3 regions of the Streptomyces sp. NPDC019531 genome follow, and region 3 is predicted to be linked to each of the others. Evidence: riboswitches for the same ligand, from Rfam matches in the RefSeq annotation. Region 3 holds a riboswitch; each other region holds the start of a gene.
The links. Region 3 has a riboswitch for cobalamin ahead of ACI2L1_RS04830 (HoxN/HupN/NixA family nickel/cobalt transporter). Riboswitches for the same ligand answer to the same signal wherever they lie in the genome.

Region 1: another riboswitch for cobalamin. It lies ahead of ACI2L1_RS19215 (CbtB-domain containing protein); the one in region 3 lies ahead of ACI2L1_RS04830 (HoxN/HupN/NixA family nickel/cobalt transporter).
Region 2: another riboswitch for cobalamin. It lies ahead of ACI2L1_RS23855 (cobalamin biosynthesis protein); the one in region 3 lies ahead of ACI2L1_RS04830 (HoxN/HupN/NixA family nickel/cobalt transporter).

What each region holds. Positions count from the first base shown of each region.
Region 1 covers NZ_JBJDQL010000014.1:163,004-170,633, reverse strand. The annotation lists gene metE (5-methyltetrahydropteroyltriglutamate--homocysteine S-methyltransferase) at 1-199, shown strand, start outside; gene ACI2L1_RS19225 (histidine phosphatase family protein) at 373-957, shown strand; gene ACI2L1_RS19220 (CbtA family protein) at 1,148-1,906, opposite strand; gene ACI2L1_RS19215 (CbtB-domain containing protein) at 1,928-2,149, opposite strand; cobalamin riboswitch at 2,187-2,331, opposite strand; gene urtE (urea ABC transporter ATP-binding subunit UrtE) at 2,412-3,104, opposite strand; gene urtD (urea ABC transporter ATP-binding protein UrtD) at 3,110-3,883, opposite strand; gene urtC (urea ABC transporter permease subunit UrtC) at 3,880-5,007, opposite strand; gene urtB (urea ABC transporter permease subunit UrtB) at 5,004-5,891, opposite strand; gene urtA (urea ABC transporter substrate-binding protein) at 5,985-7,238, opposite strand.
Region 2 covers NZ_JBJDQL010000021.1:76,116-83,745, forward strand. The annotation lists gene cobN (cobaltochelatase subunit CobN) at 1-1,370, opposite strand, end outside; gene ACI2L1_RS23850 (cobyric acid synthase) at 1,367-2,878, opposite strand; gene ACI2L1_RS23855 (cobalamin biosynthesis protein) at 2,875-3,816, opposite strand; cobalamin riboswitch at 3,917-4,049, opposite strand; gene ACI2L1_RS23860 (hypothetical protein) at 4,207-4,428, opposite strand; gene ACI2L1_RS23865 (anion permease) at 4,456-5,694, opposite strand; gene ACI2L1_RS23870 (lysozyme) at 5,849-6,598, opposite strand; gene ACI2L1_RS23875 (class II aldolase/adducin family protein) at 6,792-7,523, shown strand.
Region 3 covers NZ_JBJDQL010000003.1:111,031-118,660, forward strand. The annotation lists gene arsM (arsenite methyltransferase) at 1-210, shown strand, start outside; gene ACI2L1_RS04790 (hypothetical protein) at 346-579, shown strand; gene ACI2L1_RS04795 (hypothetical protein) at 630-845, shown strand; gene ACI2L1_RS04800 (DUF6000 family protein) at 951-1,592, shown strand; gene ACI2L1_RS04805 (ATP-binding protein) at 1,618-2,055, opposite strand; gene ACI2L1_RS04810 (helix-turn-helix domain-containing protein) at 2,238-3,119, shown strand; gene ACI2L1_RS04815 (DUF397 domain-containing protein) at 3,125-3,316, shown strand; partial or broken gene ACI2L1_RS04820 (hypothetical protein) at 3,328-3,840, opposite strand; gene ACI2L1_RS04825 (ArsR/SmtB family transcription factor) at 3,892-4,239, opposite strand; cobalamin riboswitch at 4,320-4,528, shown strand; gene ACI2L1_RS04830 (HoxN/HupN/NixA family nickel/cobalt transporter) at 4,558-5,667, shown strand; gene ACI2L1_RS04835 (ATP-binding protein) at 5,826-7,325, opposite strand.

The DNA of each region.
Region 1 (7,630 bases), on a different contig from region 3:
CATCCACTCCCCCCGCGTGCCGAGCGCCGAGGAGGCCGCCGCACTCCTCCGTACCGGTCTCCAGGCCATCCCCGCCGAACGGCTCTGGGTCAACCCCGACTGCGGCCTGAAGACCCGCGGCTGGCCCGAGACCCGGGCGTCCCTGGAGAACCTGGTCGCCGCGGCCCGCACGGTCCGTGAGGAGTTGCCGGCCTCCTGACCCGTGGAGCGCACCGGGCCGGGGCGCCATCAGCGTCCCGGCCCGGTGGGCTGCGAAGCCACCGCTGCTAGGTTCGCGAGTACGGGCTTTCCCTGGCCCCGACGTCCGACCGCCCATCACGAGAAGGTGCGCAAGGGCCCGCCGACCATGACCGCACCAGGAGGAATCCTCCAGTGACCAGCCGTGTCACCTTCGTCTCGCCCGCGATGAGCCTGTCGCTGCGCGAGGCCCGCTTCGACGACGGAGGCTCCATCGACGTCGACGGGGAGGCCCGTGCCCATGCCGCGGCCGGTTCCCTGCGTCCGGCCACGTGTGTGGTCGTCTCTCCGAGTGTGCGCTGCCGGGAGACGGCGACCGCGCTCGGCCTCGACGGAGCGGAGGCCGAGGAGTTGGCCGGGCTGGACGTGGGGCGCTGGCGGGGCCGGAGCCTCGACGAGGTCAACGGCGGTGAGCCGGAGGCGGTGGCCCAGTGGCTCACGGACCCCTCGTCCGCGCCCCACGGCGGAGAGTCCGTGCGGGACCTGTGCGCCCGCGTGGCTCGCTGGCTGGAGACGTCACTGGACACGGACGGCCGTACGCTCGCCGTGGTCGAGCCGGAGATCGTGCGGGCCGCGGTGGTCCACGTGTTGGCGGCTCCCCATGCGGCGTTCTGGCGGCTCGACGTGCCGCCGCTGACGGCCACTTCGGTCAGCGGCCGGAGCGGCCGGTGGAACATGCGGCTCGGGCACCCGCTGGACGCGGCCGAACCCGACGCCTGAGGATCATGATGCCGAGTCGCAGGGGCTCCAGGAGCTGCTCGGTCCGCTCAGCTGCTGCCCGAGCACCCGCACGCGGGCGCTCCGGTCACTCTGCTCTCCCCCTCCTCACCGCACTCGGCGTCGTCGCTGCCCGGAGCACGCGAGAGGGCCCGCGGATGGTTCCGCGGGCCCTCTCGTCGTATCGGTCATGTCACTGGCGGGCGGCCACCGCCGTGCCCGCGGAAACCGTCGCCGGCTTCGGGTGCAGCAGCCGCTCGGCCAACTCGCCGAAGGCCAGGCCGAATCCGCCCCACAGCACAGCCTGGATGGCCAGCGCGGAGAGCCGGAACCGCCACAGCAGAGTGGCCGGGAAGTCCGCCGGGACCTCGTTGACGACCGGCAGGAACTGGTACGCCAGACCGATCACCGCGGCGAAGGCGGCGACCGCGACGACCGTCGCCCACCACGTGCCCAGACGGGGCGCGAGCCGCTTGCCGAGGATGGTGGCGGCGACCGCCAGGAGCACGCTGAGCACCATCATCAGGAAGTAGAGGGTGGTGCGCTTGCCGATGGTGTCGGGGTCACCGACCGACGGCGGGCTGGCCGGGTACTTCAGGAACGGCACGACGTAGACGGCGAGCAGCGCGGTGCCCGACAGCAGCAGGGCCGTGGCCCGCGGGGAGAAACGGCCCACGCGGCCCAGCGCGAAGCAGAAGGCGAGGGCGGCGATGCCACCGAAGGCGACCCCGTAGATCAGGACACCGGTGGCAAGGCCGGCGGTGGACTGCAGGGAGCGGGAGACGAGTTCGACCTCGTGCTCGTGGGCGGGAGCGTGCGCCTCCTCGAAGCCGATGGCGCTGTCGACGCTGGGTTCACCGAGGAAATAGGCCGCGATCAGGGCCAGCACGCCCGCGCCGAGGCCGGCGAGCATGCCACGGACGAGCAGGTTTCTCACCGTTGCGGAGTTCATGAGTGTGCGGCGTCCCTCGGGTCAGTGGCAGGGGAAGCCGAGAAGGTGGCGGGCGTCGTGCACCCACTCGTGCACGTCCGCGCCGTTGACCACGGAGGTGGCACCCTGCTCGGCGCCGACGAAGTACAGCAGGACCAGCATCAGGACGCCGAAGAAGACCGCCCAGGGGGCAATGTCCTTCAGCGGCAGCTTGGCGGGTACGACGGGGGTGGTGGCGGTCGGCTGAGCGACATGCTGCGCCATGGCAGGTGCCTCCTCTGGGAGTTCGCGTCCCAACTCGGTGGTGCACAGGACGACGGCCACGGGTCTGACTCGCCACCGTCCCTCGCGGGGCGGTGGCACACAGTGGCGCGACCGTGCCGGATTCCCACCGGCTTCCGTCTCGCCGTCGTCGATATCGGACAGACCGTACCGCGTGTCGCGTGCATGGCCAAGACCGCGTCCACCTGGCGCGACCTTCCTCTCCGCTCCAGGAGGACGCCCTCGTGACGTCCGGGTCGAGGTCTCACACGCTGAGCGCGGCTCGTACCGTCTGCTCCGCGCCCGTTCCTCCTTCGCCGGACGAGGTCACTCGGCCCGCTTCGAGTACGTAGTAGCGCTGGGCGGCGCGCATGGCGAATCCGACGTGCTGCTCGACGAGGAGGACGGAGAGTCCGCCGCGTCGGGCGAGGGCGAGGATCGTTTCCTCGATCTCGGCTACGACGGAGGGCTGGATGCCCTCGGTCGGCTCGTCGAGCAGCAGGAGCCGAGGGCGGGTCACCAGGGCCCGGGCGATGGCCAGTTGCTGGCGCTGGCCGCCGGAGAGCAACCCGGCGCGGCGGCCGGAGAGTTCACGCAGAACGGGAAAGAGGTCCAGCGCCTCGGCGATCGCCTCCTTGCCGTCCGCGCGTCCGTCCGCCACGAGTTGGAGGTTCTCGGCGGTGGTCAGGTGCGGGAAGGACTGCTGGCCCTGCGGAACGTACCCCATGCCTCGGGCCACGCGCTGGTGCGGGGCGAGACGGGTGATGTCCTCGCCGTCCAGCAGGACGGTGCCGCTCCTCGGCTTGATCAGGCCCATGACCGCGCGCAGAAGCGTGCTCTTGCCGGCGCCGTTGTGACCGAGGACGGCCGCGACGCCGTCCTCGGGGACCGCGACGGTCACGTCGTGCAGCACGGTGGTGCGGTCGTAGCCCGCACGGACGTTGCTCAACTCCAGCATGGGGATCACGCCTCCTCGGCGACACGTACGGGGGCGGGATCGGGTTCGGAGGCGCGGCCCAGGTAGACCTCCTGGACCTTCGGGTCGGCCTGGACCTCGGCGACCGTGCCCTCGCTGAGGACCTTGCCGGCGTGCAGGACGCTCACGCTGCGGGCGAAGGAGCGCATGAAGTCCATGTCGTGTTCGATGACGACGACCGTGTGGTCCTCGCTCACCCGCTGGAGCAGTTCGCCGGTGGCCTCGCGTTCGTCGTGGCTCATGCCGGCGACGGGTTCGTCGAGCAGCAGCAGCTTCACGTCCTGGACGAGCAGCATGCCGATTTCCAGCCACTGCTTCTGGCCGTGCGCGAGGACTCCCGCCGGGCGGTCGCGCAGATCCGTCAGGCCGGTGGTCTCCAGCGCCCTCGTCACCGGCTCGGGAATGCCCTTGCGGCGGCGGAGCATCGTCATCACTCCCCTCCCCGCGCCCGCCGCGATGTCGAGGTTCTGCAGAACCGTCAGTTGCTCGAAGACGGTGGCGGTCTGGAACGTCCGGCCGATGCCGAGGCGGGCGATCCGGTGCACGGGCCTGCCATGGAGCTCCTGGTCACCGAAGCGGACCGAACCCGTGGACCTCACCAGCCCGGTGACCGCGTCGACCAGCGTGGTCTTGCCGGCTCCGTTCGGACCGATGAGGAAGCGCAGGTCGCCGGGGCGGATGTCCAGGTCGACACCGTCGACGGCCTTGAAGCCGTCGAACGTGACGCGCAGGTCGCGGATGATCAGTCCCTCGCCGCTCATGCTGTCTCTCCGGAACGGGTGGTAGGGGTACGGCGGTTGCGGACGACGGTGACCAGTGAGGCCAGACCGCCGGGCAGGAAACCCACGGCCACGATGAACAGCAGCCCCTGGAAGTAGGTCCAGACGGCGGGGAAGGCGTCCGACAGGGTGCTCTGTGCCCAGGCCACGGCGATCGCTCCGAGCACCGCGCCCACCAGCGAGGCCCGTCCACCTACCGCGGCACCGATGACGAAGCCGATGGACGGCACGATCCCGATCAGCGCCGGGGAGATGATCCCGACAGCCGGCACGAACAGCGCGCCGGCCAGGCCCGCCGTGCCCGCGGCGACGACGTAGGCCACGAGCTTGACGTTCGCCGGGTCGTAGCCGAGGAAGCGGACCCGTTCCTCGGAGTCCCGTACGGCGACGAGGAGTTCGCCGTACCGGCTGACGAACAGCTGGCGGGCCAGAGCCATCAGCAGGAGCAGGACGGCGGCGATGATGAAGTACACCGTCCGCTGGTTGACCGGGTCGTCCAGCGAGTAGCCGAAGAAGCCCTGGATGTCGGTGAGTCCGTTGGTGCCGCCGGTGGTGGCCTGTTGGCCGATCAGCCAGATGGACAGGGCGGCCGCCGTCGCCTGGCTGAGGATCGCGAAGTAGGCGCCCTTGACCCGGCGGCGGAAGACGAAGAAGCCGAGCACCGCGGCGACCGCCATGGGCAGCAGCACGGTCATGGCGAGCGCGAAGGCCGGGTTGGCGAAGGGCTTCCACCACCAGGGGAGGCCGCCCCCGGAGCCGTACAGCTGCATGAAGTCGGGCAGTGCGCCCGGGCCGCCGCCCGGGGCCGCGGCGGCGTCGTTGAGCTTGAGGTGCATGGCCATGGCGTAGCCGCCGAGGCCGAAGAAGACTCCCTGGCCCAGCACGAGCAGTCCGCCGCGGCCCCAGGCCAGGCTGACTCCGACGGCGACCATCGCGTAGCAGAGGTACTTGGCCAGCAGGGAGAGGCGGAAGTCGGAGAGCACGAGCGGGGCGATGCCGAGCAGGAGGATCGCCCCGAGGGCGAAGCCCCCCGGAACGCGGAAGCGTTCGCGCAGAGAGGCGGAGGGCGGGGTCACGGTGGTGGGGGTCGTGGTCGTGGTCGTCATGCCAGGCTCCGGGTGCGCAGTATGTACAGGCCCTGGGGTCGCCACTGCAGGAAGGCGACGATCGCCACGAGCACGACGACCTTCGCGACGCTGACCGTCGTCGAGTACTCGAGGACCGACTGCAGCACGCCGAGTGCGAACGCCGTGATGACGCTGCCCTTGAGTTGGCCGATGCCGCCGACGACCACGACCAGGAAGGCGTCGACGATGTAGTTGGTGCCCATCGTCGGTCCGATCGGGCCGACCAGGGTGAGCGCGACACCGGCCACGCCCGCGAGGCCCGAGCCGATGAAAAAGGTGATCCGGTCGACCTGTCCGGTCGCGATACCGGAGACCTCGGCGAGGTCGCGGTTCTGTACGACGGCCCGGATGCGCCGGCCGAGCGGGGTGAACCGCAGGACGAGGGTGAGCCCGAGGACGCAGAGCAGGGCGAGGCCGAGGATGAACAGACGGCTGTTGGCGAGGGTGATGCCGCCCCCGATCGAGACATTGCCGGCGAGCAGGTCCGGGGCGCTGCTCTGCACGTTGGGGGCGCCGAAGACGTCCCGTGCCAGCTGCTGGAGCATCAGGGAGACACCCCAGGTGACCAGCAGCGTGTCCAGCGGCCGCGTGTACAGACGCCGGATGAGCAGCCACTCCAGCAGCGCTCCCATGGTGCCGGCGACAAGGAAGGCCACGGGCAGGCCGACGAGCAGCGAGATCCCGGCACCGCTGATCGACTTCTGCAGGACGTACGTGGTGTAGGCGCCGGCCATGATGAACTCGCCGTGCGCCATGTTGATCACGCCCATCTGCCCGAAGGTCAGGGTCAGGCCGAGCGCGATGAGCAGGAGTACCGCACCGATGCTGATGCCGGTGAAGGACTGGTTGAGGATGACCGTCATGAAGCGGCTCCGGGTCGGGGACGGGGGTGCGGGCGCCGGACGGACCCGGCCCGATGAGAAGGCCGGGTCGGTCCGCGAGGGGCTGGGCCGGGCTCAGGAGAGGCCGGAGGCCCAGGAGTAGCCCTTCAGGAACGGGTCCGGCTTGATCGGCCTGCCCGAGTTCCAGACCTCCTCGATGAGGCCGTCGGATGAGACCTTGCCGATCCGGGCCGTCTTGTAGACGTGCTGGGAGGCGCCGTCGACGGTGACCTTGCCCTCGGGGGCGTCGAAGGTGATGCCGTCGGAGGCTGCCTTGACCTTTGCGACGTCGAAGGAGCCCGCTTTCTCGACCATCTCCTTCCACAGGTACACGGAGATGTAGGCGGCCTCCATCGGGTCGGACGTCGGCTTGTCCTTGCCGTAGGCGGCCTGGTACGCCGCCACGAACTTCTCGTTCGCCGCGCCCGGAGTGGTCTCGTAGTAGTTCCAGGCGGTCAACTGACCTTCCAGGTACTGCGTTCCGATGCTCTTGACCTCCTCCTCCGCGATGGAGACCGACAGCACCGGCATGCTCTTCGCGGTCATCCCGGAGGACTTGTACTCCTTGAAGAAGGCCACATTGCTGTCGCCGTTGAGGGTGTTGAACACTGCGTCCGCGCCGGAGTCCTTCACCTTGTTGACGATCGTGCTGAACTCCGTGGAACCGAGCGGCGCGTAGTCCTCGCCGACCACCTGCATGCCCTTGGCCTTCGCGTACGCCTTGATGATCTTGTTGGCGGTGCGCGGGAAGACGTAGTCGCTGCCGACCAGGTAGAGCTTGGTCAGGCCCTGCTTCTTCAGGTAGTCGAGCGCCGGAACGATCTGCTGGTTGGTGGTCGCGCCGATGTAGAAGATGTACGGCGACTCCTCCAGGCCCTCGTACTGAACGGGGTAGAAGAGCAGCGACTTGTACCGCTCGAAGACCGGCTTGACGGCCTTTCGGCTGGCCGAGGTCCAACAGCCGAAGGTGGCCGCGACCTTGTCGTCCTTGATCAGGGCCTCGGCCTTCTCGGCGAAGGTCGGCCAGTCGGAGGCGCCGTCCTGGCTGATGGGCTTGAGCTTCTTGCCCAGGACGCCCCCTGCCGCGTTGATCTCCTTGATGGCGAGCAGCAGCGAGTTGCGGACCGTGACTTCACTGATGGCCATCGTGCCCGACAACGAGTTGAGCAGACCGACCTTGACCGTGCTGCCGGAGGTGTCCGCCGTTACGCCGGAGCCGGACGCCGTGTCGCTGCCCGTCTTGGCGCCGCACGCGCTGAGGGCGGCGGACGCGCCGGCGGCCGATATCCCGGCCAACAGGCCACGTCTGCTGATGCTGAGCCCGGACATGCACAACCTCCTTGCCCCGAAGGGCGATGCGAAGAGAGCGGGAGGGCCCGAAGGGCCTGGGGAGGGAATGGATGGGACGCGCTTCAGAAACGGCGGCGTTGACGCACGGATCCCCAGCCGTTCCGGGGTGACGTCCGGGCTGGTCGCTGAAGTGCGTCCACAGCCTGCGAGGAAACTGTTTCCACTGAGTTTCGACGCAATTGAAGGATAGTTTCCAACGAAAGTAAAAATGCGGGCCAAGCGAAGAAAGTAACCACGGGAGATGCGTCGTTGACGGCATCACAGTCGTGGAAATTAATGCTTCCCGGGGAAAGGATCAGTTTTCTGGTTCCCCTTGTCAGGGATGAAGTGACCGGAGGTAGGCTCCTGACAGCCCCGGCACGAGGGGTCGA
Region 2 (7,630 bases), on a different contig from region 3:
TTCCCGAACTGCAGGGAGGCGAGCACGATGTCGTCCCCGTCGACGTACAGCGAGCCCGGCGGCTCACCCCATGCGTCCACCATGGCCTGGCGAAGCCCGGGGTCGAGCTTGTCGAACCACGTCTGATAGTCCGCGAGCGGCACCCGCGCGGGCGCCGACGCCAGTTGCTCCTCGGTCAGCCACTCGACATCGTGACCGCCGGCCTCGATGAGCCGGTGGATCAACTCGTCGCCGCCGGACGGGTATTCCGTGAGCGAGTAACCGGCGTCCCGGAGCGCGTCCAGTACCTGGATCGCCGAGGCGGGAGTGTCTAGACCGACCGCGTTGCCGACCCGCGAGTGCTTGGTCGGATACGCCGTGAAGACCAGCGCGAGCCTCTTCTCGGCGTTCGGCGTGTGCTTCAACTTCGCGTGCCGTACGGCGATCCCGGCGACCCGCGCGGCCCGCTCCGGGTCGGCCACGTACACCGGGACGTCGTCGGGCCCCTGCTCCTTGAAGGAGAACGGCACGGTGATCAGCCGCCCGTCGAACTCCGGGATCGCGACCTGCATGGCCGCGTCCATGGGCGAGAGAGCGGCGTCGGACGCGTCCCAGGCCGCGCGGGACGACGTAAGGCAAAGTCCTTGCAGCACCGGCACGTCGAGCTCGGCCAGCGCCCCGATGTCCCACGCCTCCTCGTCACCGCCGGCCGAGGCCTGCGAGGCGTGCGTGCCACCGGCGGCGAGGACGGTGGCGACGAGCGCGTCGGCCCGCGCGAGCAGCTCGTACAGCCCGGGGTCCGCCCCGCGCAGTGAACCGCAGTACACGGGAAGGGCGTTGGCGCCCCGCGCCTCGATCGCCTCGCACAGGGTGTCCACGAAACCGGTGTTGCCGCTCAGCTCATGGGCCCGGTAGAAGAGCACGCCGACGGTCGGTCGGCCGCTCTCCCAGGCGTAGGAGCCGTGGACGCCGTACTCCGGCATCTTCTGCGGCTCGACGAACCCCTCGCCTGTCAGCAGCACGGTGTCGGACAGGAACCGGGCGAGCTCGGTGAGGTTCTCGGGCCCGCCCTCGACGAGGTACCTGAGCGCCTCGGCCACGACACCGGCCGGTACCGACGACTCGGCCATCAACTCGGCGTCCGGGACGGCCTCGCCGCCGAGCAGCACGGTCGGGATACCCGAAGCCTTCAGGGCCGCGAGCCCGTCCTCCCAGGCCCGCTTGCCGCCGAGCAGCCGTACGACGGCGATGTCGGCGCCGTCGAGGAGCGCGGGCAGCTCGTCCGTGACGTCGACGCGCGTCGGGTTGCCGATCCGGTAGTCGGCACCCGAGGCGGCCCGGGCCGCCAGCAGATCCGTGTCGGCGGTCGACAACAACAACACTGTGCTCATGCGGGCGCTCCCGGTGGAATGAAAGGCAGTCCTTGTGGCGCGCCGGACTCGATGAGCCGCCACAGCGCGTCCGTGTCCGCGTGCTGTTCGATCAGGTCGCCGAGCAGGTCGAGCTGCTCCTCGCGCAGCGCGGCGAACGAGGTGTCGGGGGCCGGCACGAACCGGCGGCCCGCGGCGGCCGCCACCTCGCGCAGGAAGGCCCGCCGGAACCCGTCCGACTCCAGCGAGCCGTGCCAGTGCGTGCCCCAGGTCTGGCCGACCCGGCAGCCGTCGAGGAAGGGTTCTCCGCCGCCGATGTCGGCGACCCCGTGATGGATCTCGTACCCCTCGACCTGCTCGCCGAGGGCTTCTCCCTCCGGCCGGGTGAGGGTCTTCTCGCGCGCGAACCGCACCCGCACGGGAAGCACACCGAGGCCGTCGACCGCGCCGACGCGCGATTCGATCTCGTCCTCGATGCGTTCGCCGAGGATCTGGAACCCGCCGCAGATGCCGAGGACGGGCCGCCGCTCGGCGACCCTGCGCCTGAGCGCGTCCGAGAGCCCCCGCTCGTGCAGCCACTCCAGGGCCCGGACGGTCCCCCTGGTGCCCGGGACGACGACGAGATCGGCGTCCGCGAGCTCCTCCGCCCGGTCCACGAACCGCACCACGACTCCCGGTTCGGCGGCCAGGGCGTCGACGTCGGTGAAGTTGGACATGAGGGGGATCGCGCAGACGGCGACGCGCAGGACGTCCTCGCCGACCGGGGCGGAGACCTGGGACTCCCGGACCGCCCCCCGCAACGACACCCGCAGCCCGTCCTCCTCGTCGATCCCGAGCCCGTGCCGGAAGGGCAGAACGCCGTACGTCCGCCGCCCGGTGAGCCCGTGGAGCATGTCCAGCCCGGGTTCGAGGAGCGAGACGTCCCCGCGGAACTTGTTCACGAGGAACCCGGCGACGAGCGCCTGGTCCTCGGGGCCGAGCAGCGCCACGGTCCCGAAGAAGGAGGCGAAGACCCCACCGCGGTCGATGTCCCCGACGACCAGCACGGGCAGCCCGGCGTTCCGCGCGAGCCCCATGTTCACGATGTCGGTCCGCCGCAGGTTGATCTCGGCCGGACTGCCCGCCCCCTCACAGATCACCGCGTCATACGTGCCCCGCAACTCGGCGAGACAGTCGAGCACGGTCCCGAGCAGCTTCTGCTGCCGCCCCCCGTGATAGCCACGAGCGCTCAGTTCCCCGACCGGTTTCCCGAGCAGCACGACCTGACTGCTCTGCTCACCACCGGGCTTGAGCAGCACGGGATTCATCAGCGCGGTCGGCTCGACCCGACAGGCCTGCGCCTGCATGGCCTGGGCCCGCCCGATCTCGGCACCCTCGCGCGTGACGAACGAGTTGAGGGACATGTTCTGCGCCTTGAACGGCGCGACCTTCACCCCCTGCCGCACCAGCCACCGGCAGATCCCGGCGGTGACGACGCTCTTGCCGGCATCCGAGGTGGTTCCGGCGACGAGAAGCCCTCCGCCCGTCATGCCCCACGCCCCTTCACGACGGCCCGCGCGACGACACCGACGCCGAGCGCGAGCAATCCGACACACCGCGACAGCCGTGCGGCGCGCTCGATGTCGTACGCGGCGACGGCACGCCCTTGTCCATTGAGCACGGGCCGGTGCTCGACCCGTCCCGCGTACGAAAGAGTCCCTCCGAGTCTGACTCCCAGCGCCCCCGCGAACGAGGCCTCGACCGGCCCGGCGTTGGGACTGGGATGCTTGCCGGCGTCCTCCCGCCAGGCGCGCACGGCACCCCGCGGACGATCACCGGCCAGCACGGCGAGTACGGCGGTCAGCCGCGCCCCCGGCCACCCGGCGAGGTCGTCGAGCCGGGCGGAGGCCCACCCGAACCGCCGGTACCGGGCCGACTTGTGCCCGACCATGGCGTCGAGCGTGTTCACGGCCCGGAACCCGAGCAGCCCCGGCACTCCACCGACGGCCCCCCACACGAGGGCCCCCACTACGGCGTCGGAGGTGTTCTCGGCCACGGACTCCACGACGGCCCGGGCGATCCCGTCGGCGTCGAGGGCCTGCGGATCGCGCCCGCACAGATGCGGCAGCCGCTCCCGGGCCGCCTCGACATCGCCCGCCTCCAGCGCCCGCCCGATGACCCGGGCCTCCCGCACGAGCGAAGTCCCGCCCACGACGGCCCAGGTGGCGGCGGCGGTCAGCGCGACGGAAGCGGTACGGGACGGACGTACGACGTTCTCCGCCACGGCGCCGAGCCCCACCGCGGCGCCCACGCACACGGCGGTGTGCAGCGCGCCCCACCCCCGGTGGTCCCGCCACAGCACCCGCTCCACGGCACCGGCCGCCCGTCCGAACGCGGCGACCGGATGCCCGCGGCGCGGATCGCCGAACAGCAGGTCACCGAGGAGGCCGGCGGCGGCGCCGTACGCGAAGACGCGATCGGCACGCACCGGCTCAGCCGATCGCGGGGTCGTGCGAGCACCGGATGGCGCGGGTCGATCGGCAGGCGAGCATCGCGTTATGTCCTCACTCAGGGTGTCCACGCCCTGGTTCGACGAGACCGGCGGCGAGAGTTCCTGGCTCCCGGGGATTGCTACCCCGGTGACAGTGGCGGGACCGCGCCGGATTCACACCGGCTTCCTCTGCTGCCGCCGTACATGGCCCCGGCAGTCCACCACGCACCCGAACGGCAGTCAACTTGCTGTTGACCTGCGGCGGGAGAGTGTGCAGAACCCCACACCACCGGGCCCGGGAGTGGGCGGACCGGCCGCACACGGACGGCCGGGCGGGCACGGAACCGTAAGTCCCGTGCCCGCCCGGCCGTCGGGCGATCGGTGCCGTCAAGCCACGATCAGAGAGATCCCGTACGCCACCGCCGCCGCGCAGGCCGCGAAGCAGGCGTACGCGCCGGCGACCGCGAGGGTCGCCGAGCCGCCCTGGGCGGTGGCCCGCTCCTGGCGGGAGAGGCCCATGATGCCGAGGGTGAACAGGGCCACCAGGCCCACGGTGACGACGAGGCTGACGCCGAAGACGGAGCCGAGCGCTTCCCAGTCGATCTGCATGGTGAGGCTTCCTTAGTAACCGGGGTTTCAGACGGCGGCCGGCGGGGCGGCCGGTTCCGTGGTGGCGGGAGGGGCCGGGATCGTGGCCGTGAGGTCCTCGGTCACCGTGCCCGCGGGCGGCGGGGTCACGGCGGCGATCGCCGTGGTCACCACACCGGCCGGCTCGTCGGTCGCGTTGACGTTCGACGCGTCCACGACCTCGCGGCGCGAGATCTTCCAGATCGCCGCGCTGGAGGCGACGAGGAAGACCGCCACGACCGCCGTACCCCAGTCGCCGAGATCCGTGACCGACTCGGCCAGCGCGCCCACCAGGGCCGCCGCCGGGAGTGTGAGGCCCCAGGCCACGAACATCCGGGTGGCCGTGGACCAGCGGACGACCCCGCCCCTGCGGCCGAGGCCCGCGCCCATCACCGAACCGGAGACGGAGTGCGTGGTGGAGAGGGAGAAGCCGAGGTGGGACGAGGCCAGGATGACCGTGGCCGCGCTGGTCTGGGCGGCGAAGCCCTGCTGCGGCTGGAGTTCGGTCAGCCCCTTGCCCATGGTGCGGATGATGCGCCAGCCGCCGAGGTAGGTGCCGAGCGCGATGGCGAGGCCCGCCGAGAGGATGACCCAGGTGGGCGGGTCGGAGTCGGGCGCTACGACGCCGCCGGCGACCAGGGCGAGGGTGATGATGCCCATCGTCTTCTGCGCGTCGTTGGTGCCGTGGGCGAGCGAGACCAGGCCGGCCGAGGCGATCTGGCCGGTGCGGTAGCCCTTCGCCGCGGCCTTGCCGTCGGCCTTCTTGCCCAGGGAGTAGGAGAGGCGGGTGGCCAGCATGGCGGCGACGCCCGCGACGATGGGCGCCGCGACCGCCGGGATGAGGACCTTGGTGACGAGCGCGTCACCGTGGACCGCGCCCATGCCCGCCGAGGCGATGGTGGCGCCGATCAGACCGCCCATGAGGGCGTGCGAGGAGCTGGAGGGCAGGCCTACCAGCCAGGTCAGCAGGTTCCAGAGGATCGCGCCGACCAGGGCGGCGAAGATGACCTCGGGACGGATGCCGGTCTCGTCGACGAGACCCTTGGAGATCGTGTTGGCGACCTCCACGGAAAGAAAGGCGCCCACAAGGTTCAGCACGGCGGACATGGCCACCGCGACCTTGGGCTTGAGTGCACCGGTCGAGATGGTCGTGGCCATCGCGTTGGCGGTGTCGTGGAAACCGTTCGTGAAATCGAACGCGAGTGCGGTTACGACCACAATCGCGAGGATCAGCGAGAAGTTTTCCATTTACCCAGGCAATCGTTCGAGCGTCATTGGCGCGTTGAACGTAGGCAACCTGAGTGAACGGAAGATGAACTGGGGCGGGCCGCACGGTGTCCAGGATCGGCTGCTTCTGCTTCGCCGAACCCCAGGACCCCCGTGCGGCCCATGCGCCCCTTGGCTATGCCCCCTTGGCGAACCGCTTCAGCTGACTCGCCGAGCCGTTGAAGAGATTCTGATCACCCGGCAGGCTGCCGCTGTTGTCGTACTGCCAGATCGTCCAGTACGACCATCCGCGGGGCAGTGCTCCCGCGTCCGCCGAGTTGTAGCGGGCCACCCACAGCGCGTGGTTGGAGGCGAAGGCGCTGCTGCCGCCCGTGCAGGTGTTCCACCAGTGGGCGGTCGTGTAGATCACCGGACGGCGCCCGGTGAGCCGCTTGACCTCGTCGCTGAACGACTTGATCCAGCCGACCATCTTCGCCTTGCTCATGCTGTAGCACTTGTGCTTCCTGTCGTACGGGTTGTACTCGATGTCGAGCGCGGGCGGCAGGGTCCAGCCGTCCGCGGTCCAGGCGCCGCCGTTGCGCACGAAGTACGCGGCCTGCGTCTTGCCCGACGACTTGTCCGGCAGCGCGAAGTGGTAGGCCCCGCGGATGATGCCCGCGTTGCGCGCCCCGTTGTACTGCTGCCCGAAGTGCGGATTGCGGTAGTTGATCGACTCGGTCGCCTTGACGTAGACGAACCTGGCGCCCTTGGCCCTGGCCTTCTGCCAGTCGACGTTCTTCTGGTGCGAAGAGACGTCGTGCCCCTGGGGCAGGCTCGCCGACGAGGCGGGTGTCTCGGCGAGTGCGATGCCTCCCACGGTGAGCGTGGCCACGGACACGGCCAGGGCGCGGGTTCGATGACGGGCAGGCTTGCGATCACGGGCCATGTGTCCCCCGGAATGGCGTCGTGCACAACAAAGCCCAGACGCTACTGGAAGATCATCGAATTGCGGGTGATCTCCGGCCAAGTCGCAGCAGAGGGGCGTGTATACGGAAATGCGCCCTCCCGGAGGCCGAACCTCCGCCCTAAAGTGCCCCGGGCCCCCGGCGGCCCGGGGCCGCGGCTGGCAGGATCACGGCATGGCTGAGGAGCAGCAGGATCCACGGGACGTGCGGGGCGCAGGGGACGGCGCACAGGTTGCGTTCGAGTCGTGGGGGAGAGGTGTACGCGCCGAGGAGGCAGCTGCCTGGTCGGAACTGGTCGACACGGCCCGCCGCACGGTCGCCGACGGACTCGTCGTGGGCACCTCCGGCAACGTCTCGGTACGCGTCGGGGACACGGTCCTGGTCACACCGTCAGGCGTCCCCTACGACCGCCTCACCCCGGACGACGTGACCGGTGTCGACCTGGACGGCCGCCAGGTCCTCGGCACCCTCCTCCCCACGAGCGAACTCCCCATGCATCTGGCGGTCTACCGCAGCACCGGCGCCCGCGCGGTCGTCCACACCCACGCCGTGCACGCCACGGCCGTCTCCACGCTCGTCCCCGAGCTCCCGACGATCCACTACATGACCGCCGCACTCGGCGGCCCAGTCCGTGTCGCCCCCTATGCCACCTACGGCACCGACGAGTTGGCCGAGAACATGCTCCACGCCCTCGCCGACCGCACCGCCTGCCTCCTCCAGAACCACGGCACGATGGCCTACGGCACAAGCCTGTCCCAGGCCTACGACCGCACAGCCCAACTGGAGTGGATGTGCCACCTGTGGCTGACCGCCCGCGCGGTACCGGGTCTGACCCCACACCTGCTGACGGAGGAACAGGTGGCGGAGGCGGGGGAGCGGTTGCGGGGGTACGGGCAGCGCGCCTGAGGGGATGCCGGGTTCGGTTGCCGGCCGGCCGCGGCCTGGTGGGGGCTGGTCGCGCAGTTCCCCGCGCCCCTGACTTGGTGCAGTCGCCGACGGCGGGAAGGGGACGG
Region 3 (7,630 bases):
GACATCGAGATCACCCCGACCCATCCGGTCGCCGACGGCATGCACTCCGCCATCGTCCGAGCGGGCAAGCCCACCACCGCAGCGACGCCCGCGTCGGACGACTCCTGCTGCGGCGTCACCGCCTGCTGCACCCCGGGCGAGAAGACGAACGACACGGCCGTCACTGTCAGCGAGGCCAAGAGCGCCGCCGGATGCGCCTGCCGGAACTGACCTCTCACACCCGGCACGGTGGAAGGCGCGTTGGCGGTCGACGTCGCCGGGTGCCCAACTGCACTCAGGCACACACAACCACCGGCCACCGCGCCCCCCTGGCCCAATAAATCGAACACATGATTGAATCCGGGCATGCGATCGTTCCCCGACGACCTCGCCCACGCGCAGCAGGAATGGCACACCACCTACCGACAGCTCGCCGAGCGCCCCGGCCACACCGACCTGCGCCGACGCCTGTACCGGCTGTCGGTCCACCTGTTCTTCCATCCCCACTGGCAGCAACGGCGCCCCGGCCCCGCGGCCTGGCAGGAACTGCGCGTCCTGAGCCGGTCGGCCGGGACCACGAGTGAGCGACCGCCCCGATGACGGGCCCCGATTCCCCGGACCCCCCAGAAGACGGGTCTCTCCCTCTCCACGTGACCGTCCACCCACCGTCCCCCACAGGCGCCCGCCGCGTACGCGTGAACGGCGAGCCCCTGGGCTTGGCCCACAACCTCGCCGACATCGCCGAGTTCCTCCGCCGGGCCGGCCTGGAGATCGACGCGGCGGAGGTGGCGGAGGCGGCGTGGATCGACTGGCGGGGGGTGGGGCCTGGGGGGTGGGTTCCGGGCGCGAGCGACGCAGGCACCTGAGACATCAACGCGCTTCGCAGCCAAGGGACATGCCCACGCGATACAGCTACACGATCTCCAGCCAGATTCCTGGTCTGACAGCCACGTCCATACGAGGATGAGGCCATGCGCAGCACCGGCGAAGAAGAGTCGCTCAAGTTGATCCGCCGCTACGTCACGCCCGACCGGCGGTACCTCAAACTTGGCGGCGGCCTTCTCAGGAGGAGCGGGCGCGACCGAACCACGTTCATGAAGAAGCTGGGCAAGGCTGCCGGTGAGATCAGCCCCCATGAACTGGGCATGCTGCTCGACGGAGGATGGCGCGAGCGCAAGACGGCAACCTGGCTCATCGCAGTTGCCGGCAGAACCGAGTTCCGGGAACGTCTCGGCGAACTCCTGCTCGCCAGTACAGGGCCCTACGCGGGGCAGGCGTACTGCGTCGCTTTGGCCACCTTCGGCACCTCTGCCGACGCCGACCTCCTGGTTGCCTACCTCGACCGTTATCTACGTCGCCCTGACCTCTACTACGACCAGACAGCCGCCCTCGGCGCCCTCCTGTTGCTCGACGCCAAGCTCGGTGCTGAGCGCGCGGCCCGCTTCCTTGCACCCGGCGGACTCTGGCACCAGTGGATCGACGGGCCACCCGCCAAGGACCGCGATACCCCCGACAGCTACCGGGAGTTCATCGGCCAGCTCTGCGCTTTCGCCGACGAAAGCGCCAAGCACTGTCCGGCAGGAGGGCGCGGTGTGCCGCCTCACCGAAGGTAGCCACCACTACCGAGCGTCCGTGCTGCTATGCATCGTGCTCCTTCTGGAGATCTAGTTCCGCCCACACGGTTTTGCCCACGGTCAGCCTCTCCACGGCCCAACGCCCCGCCAGCACCCGGACGATGAGCAGGCCTCGGCCGAACTGGTCGTCAGGGTCGGACAGACGGGCACCGGGGAGGCGTTCGCCCCTCGGGTCGGTCACCGCGATCCGCAGTGCGGTGTCGGTGAGGGTCGTCTCGACACGGAACAGACGGTCCCGCAAGCAGCCGTGCAGCAGCGCATTCGTGCACAACTCGCTTGCCACCAGCGCCGCGTCACCGGCCAGGCCGGGTTGGCCCCAGTCGACCGCGAGTCCGGCGACGTGTCTGCGGGCGAAGGGGATGCTGCGCGGGTAGGGGGTGTAACTGACCTCGTCGTGGCGGTCGTAGGACTTGGGCGGTGGGGGAGGGCAGGAGTCGGTCACGGTTTCCTCCGGGAGTTGTGATGTCGGGGTGGCTCCGCCGCGCGGGGCAGCGCGGTGCCCTTCCGCCAACTGGTTTCTTTGTGTGGGCGACCGAGTACTGACGGTAGCCTCTAGGGGAGTTGGCCAGCAATCGAACAGGACAGAAATATTGCTGCCCTGGCGGTGATGATGAGAGGGAACTCATGGCAGGCAGGGACCCCAACCGCGGAAAGACGGTCACGACCGTTCTGGGGCGACGGCTCGGTGGTGAGCTGCTGAGGATGCGAGAAGCCTGCGATCTCCGGCAGACGCATGCCGCCGAGGCGCTGACGGCCTCCGTCACCAAGGTGGCGAAGATCGAGCGCGGGCAGGTGCCATTGCGTGATCCCGACGTCAGGGCCCTGTCCCATCTCTACGGTGAGACCGACGAAACGGTGATTGGCAGGCTGCTCGCCCTCGCCAAGGCGGACCGGGAACGACGCCGGGCCAAGGGCTGGTGGAACCAGTACCCGCAACTGACGGCGCAGATCGAGTACGTGGCCCTGGAGGACATCGCCACGCAACTCCGCACCTGGCAACTCGCCTTTGTGCCCGGCCTCTTGCAGACCGCCGACTACGCACGCGCCCTGGCTGTCGGGAACGGGTCGTGGGACGACCTCGACGAGATCGAGACCTTCGTCGAGGCGAGGATGGCCCGGCAGGCACGGCTGGGTGGCGAACGCCCGCTACAGCTCTGGGCGTTGCTGCACGAAGGGGCCGTACGCCAACTGGTCGGTGGCCGGGATGTCATGAGGGCTCAGCTGGAGCACCTGCTGGAGGCGGCGCGCCTACCCAACGTGCGGGTGCAGGTCGTCCCGTTCATCGCCGGCGCCCACCCCGGGATGACCTGTGCCTTCACGGTCGTCTCCTTCACCGAGCCCGGCGCCTTGGACGTCGTACAGGTGGATACTTCGTCGACGAAGGTCTGGTTGGAGAGCGAGACTGACGCCGCGCACCACAACGCGACCTTCGACCGCATCACGCGGCTCGGACTCGCCCAGAGCAACTCTGTAAGACTCATCGACAGCATCCGCAAGGAGATGTAGGCACCGTGTCCGACTACGACTTCAGGAAGTCCACGTACAGCAGCGGTGACGCGCACGGCGAGTGCGTCGAAGTCGCCCGCAACATACCCACCACCGTGGCCGTCAGGGACTCCAAGTACTCCGACGGCCCGATACTCCTCGCCGCCCCCGGCGCCTGGACCCCCTTCCTGCACTCCCTGCACAGCGGACGACCCTGATCAGCAACACCTCACATCCGGGATCTCAGCACGTCGACCTCACACCCCGGTGCGAAGGGGTCGAAGCCGTGCTCGGTCAGTCAGCGGACTATCAGCAGGCTTCGCAACGACCACCACGCACGGATCACATCGAGGTCGACGTCGGTCCCGTAGCCGGTGATGACGCGTCGAGGTGCTCTTCGGCGGGCAGGACGCCGTTCGTCACGAGTGACTCGCACTCGGCGTCGAGTTCCGCCGTCGGCGCGACGATGCTCCGGCCGGCCCGGCAGGGGCGGCGGCGGCGCTTCGTGCAGCTTCCGGATGGCGGCACCCGCCGCCGGTGACGCGGTCGACTGCTCGCCGAGCCGGCCGAGCACCACCCCCGGCTTGCACCACAGGGCCTCCGGCGTCGGGACCGGCGCGAGGGACATCGCCTCGACCTCGACGTCCATGCGCGCCTGGTCGGCGTCCACCTTCAAGAACACGTCACCGACGCGCAGAGTCGCGCGCTCGGAATGGGCGACGACGACTTCGACCTGATCCATGGGCGACCGGTATCCCGGCGGCCCCGTGCACGACACCCACCTCTGACCAGGTCAGGACACCTGCTTCAGCAACCCCCGCACCGCCTCGTCCACCACCGAATACCGCACCACCCGCCCCTCCTTCTCCCCCGCCACCACCCCCGCCGCCCGCAGCAGCCGCAGCGCCTGCGATACGGCGGGGTCGTTCATCCCCGTCGCGATCGCGAGGTCGGAGACCGCCAGGGGGCCGGTTCGGTGCAGGGCGAGGAGCAGGGAGAGGCGGTTGGGGTCGGCCAGGAGGGCGAAGCGGTCCGACCAGGCGCGGACATGGCCGGGGTCGCCGATCGCCGCGATGGCGTCGCACACCCGGTGTCCGTCGATGGTGCGGCGGTCCGCTCGGTCGGACGGGACGAGATGCATGGCCCTCATCCTCCCAGGCCCTGTATGTGATCTTCCATACCTGCGCAGGTATGCAGCTATGCAGGAGACGATCCGCCCGCCTACGGTGGTCGGGCCGTGGTGCTCGGGAAGCCGGTGACGACCCCTCAGGGGGTTCAGGCCGGCGCGGCCCTCGCCACTGTGATCGGGGAGTTCTCCGCCCACGTCCCTCGCGGGACAGCCACTGGCCGTCAGTATCCGGCCGGGAAGGCGGGCAGGGAGAACGCACGACCCGTAAGCCAGGAGACCGGCCACGGCAGCTCACGAGTTCATCCAACGAGGTGCTGGAGTGACCACCGTATGACTGATCCTGGCCTGCCCAAGGCAGCCGAGACCGCCGCATCCTTCCGCTGGCGGCGCGAGGACACCGTCAAGACAGCCGGTCTGATGGCCGCCATAGCCGCCCTGCACGTCCTCGCCTTCGGCATCCTCTTCCTGCTCGTCGTTCCGGAGCACTACGAAGTCGGGGACAAGGCCTTCGGTATCGGACTCGGCATCACCGCCTACACCCTCGGTATGCGGCACGCCTTCGACGCCGACCACATCGCCGCGATCGACAACACCACCCGCAAGCTGATGGCGGACGGGAAGCGGCCGGTGTCCGGAGGGTTCTGGTTCGCGCTCGGGCACTCCAGTGTCGTGGTCGTGCTCGCGGCGCTGATCGCCGGTGGCACCCAGCTGGCCGGCAAGGTCATGAACGAGGACTCAAGTACCCATCAGGTACTCGGATTTCTCGGTACGACGGTCTCCGGGTCGTTTCTCTATCTGATCGCCGCCCTCAACCTGGTCGCGCTGCTCGGCATCCTGAAGGTCTTCCGGGCGATGCGGGCGGGGACGTACGACGAGAAGGAGCTGGAGCAGCATCTCGACTCGCGCGGGTTCATGAACCGGATCCTCGGGCGGCTCACCAAGTCCATCACCCGGCCCGGTCAGATGTTTCCGCTGGGCTTTCTCTTCGGGCTCGGCTTCGACACCGCCACCGAGGTCACCCTGATGGTGATGGCCGGGTCGGGCGCGGCGGCCGGGCTGCCCTGGTACGCGATCCTGTGCCTGCCGCTGCTCTTCGCCGCCGGGATGAGCCTGTTCGACACGCTCGACGGCACGTTCATGAACTTCGCCTACCAGTGGGCCTTCTCCAACCCGGTGCGCAAGGTGTTCTACAACCTCGCCATCACCGGGCTGTCCATCGCGGTCGCCTTCTTCATCGGGACGATCGAGCTGGTCGGCGTCCTGCACGACAAGCTCGACCTCACCGACGCCCTCACCACCTGGATCGCCGACATCGACCTCGACAACGTCGGTTACGTCATCGTCGGCCTGTTCGTGGTGGTGTGGGCGGCGGCGATCGCCTACTGGCGGCTCGCGAAGGTGGAGCAGCGGTGGGCGGTACGGCCTGCCGATACCCGCTAGTGCCACGGCAGGCAACGTTTGCCCGTCAAGGAGCGACGTCCCGCCTGAGCCGCGCGAAGCCGGTTCGAGCGTGGCGGAGCACGCTCTCGGTGTGCCGTCCGGAAGTCCTCGTACAGGCTGTACTTGAGCTTTCGGCCGGAGCGGCGAAAGAGCGCTAGCTAGGGCAGAACGGCTGCCGGCATCACCCGACCGTACAGTTCGTCGAGGCCGATCAGCAGGATTCCGCCTTGTTCTGCTTCAGCCCGCAGGGCGTCACTGAAACCCGCAGCGCTGAAGCACGCCAGCCCGCACCGCGTGGTGTCCATCCCCCGCTCGGCAAGGACGTCCCGGGCCCGGGCAAGCCGTTCGAGGTGGTTCAACCCCATGATGGTCCCCCACTTCGCCTCCCCGAGCAGAGCGACCGATGGCTTGGCCCCGCCAGATCCCGGTTCGACCACAGCCACGTCGATCTCGATCTGCCGACGCGTCCTCGGGTCGGTAACCACTCCGCTTCCGACCTCCCCCAGGGACGTGCCGAGCAGAGATCGCCCCGGCCCGAGCACGTACTCCCGGCACACGGCCTCAAAATGCGGCCCCGCCACCTGAGCCGCGAACCGCTCGGCCGACTGGGCCCACACCTCTGCGGCCTGGCCGCTCTCCAACCGCGTCCAGGCGGGACGCATGACGGCTTCGTAGAAGTTGATCAGTGGTTCGGTGATGCGGTACTGCGACTTGCCGGCCCGGAAGATGTCCGCCTCGCGCGCGAGGAGGTGACTGTCCTCAAGGACGTTGAGCGGGTGGGAGATGTCGACGGACTTGCGGCCGATGTAACCGGCGATGCCCCCGCGCGTCGTATTGCCCTGCGCCACCGCTGCGAGAACCGAGTGGTAGAGCGCGGTGTCGCGGATGTCCGCCTCCTCGGCGAGCAGGTAGCGCGCCTCGCGGAAGAGCGGGCTGAACGGCGAGAGGACCGTACGGCAGAGCCAGTCGCCGAAGTCACCGAGATCTGCCGGAACGTCCTCTGCCAGGAACTGACGCCGGTACGCCGGCGTGCCCCCGACCACGGCATGCAGTCTGGCCGCGAGCGCCGGTTCAGTGGCGACTCCCCAGAAGTCCGCGGCTGCCCGGTATCCGAAGGGCCTGACGACGAGTTCCAGCTGAGCCCGTCCGCGCAGGGGTGCGGTACTGGCCAGCAACCCACCCATGACGGACATCGCCGAGCCGCACAGAAGCATCCGCATACGGCTTTCATCAACCTGGCAGCGGTCGATCTCACGCTGGATGAGCGAGGGGAGCTCAGGGGAGACCTTCACCAGGTACGGAAACTCGTCGATGACCGCCAGGAACGGCTCTTCCCCCCGGCCGGGCGCGGCGAGGCCGAAGAGATAAGAGATCGCGTCGTGCCAAGTGGAGAAGGTGAAAGGCACAGGGGAGCCCACGTGTTCAGCGAGAGCCGAACTGAACTGTCGGAGGGACTCCGCCTCCGTCCCGGCCGTGGCCCCGAAGTAGAAGCCGCCGCACTGCTCGACGAGCGCCCGCAGGAGATACGTCTTGCCCATGCGCCGCCTGCCGCTGACGATCCCGAGCATGGCATGCGGCAGGGGGCGGCTCATGAAGGCGGTGAGCCCGTCCCACTCGGCACCCCGGTCGAAAACACGCGAGGGCTTACCCGGCCCCATACGACGCTGCACCAGCGACCCCTTTGTTAGCACCACACCCCTAAGGAGCGTAACCCTAACTTGCTGGAAGAGTCACCCATACCTGACTCCCGTGCCCTACGACCCAGAACAGAAGGGCAGCGGCACCGCCGGCGAACAGCGCGCCGAGCAGGATGATCGCCACCCACACCTTTCTAAGTCCCCCGCCGCCGCCATCCATCAGGCCGCGAACGAGTCGTCCGTATCGGATATGCCGCCAACACAGGATCTGACGACCTTTTCTGCGCCACTGCCCGGGCCTTCCGGCGCAGCGGAGCCGAGGAGTC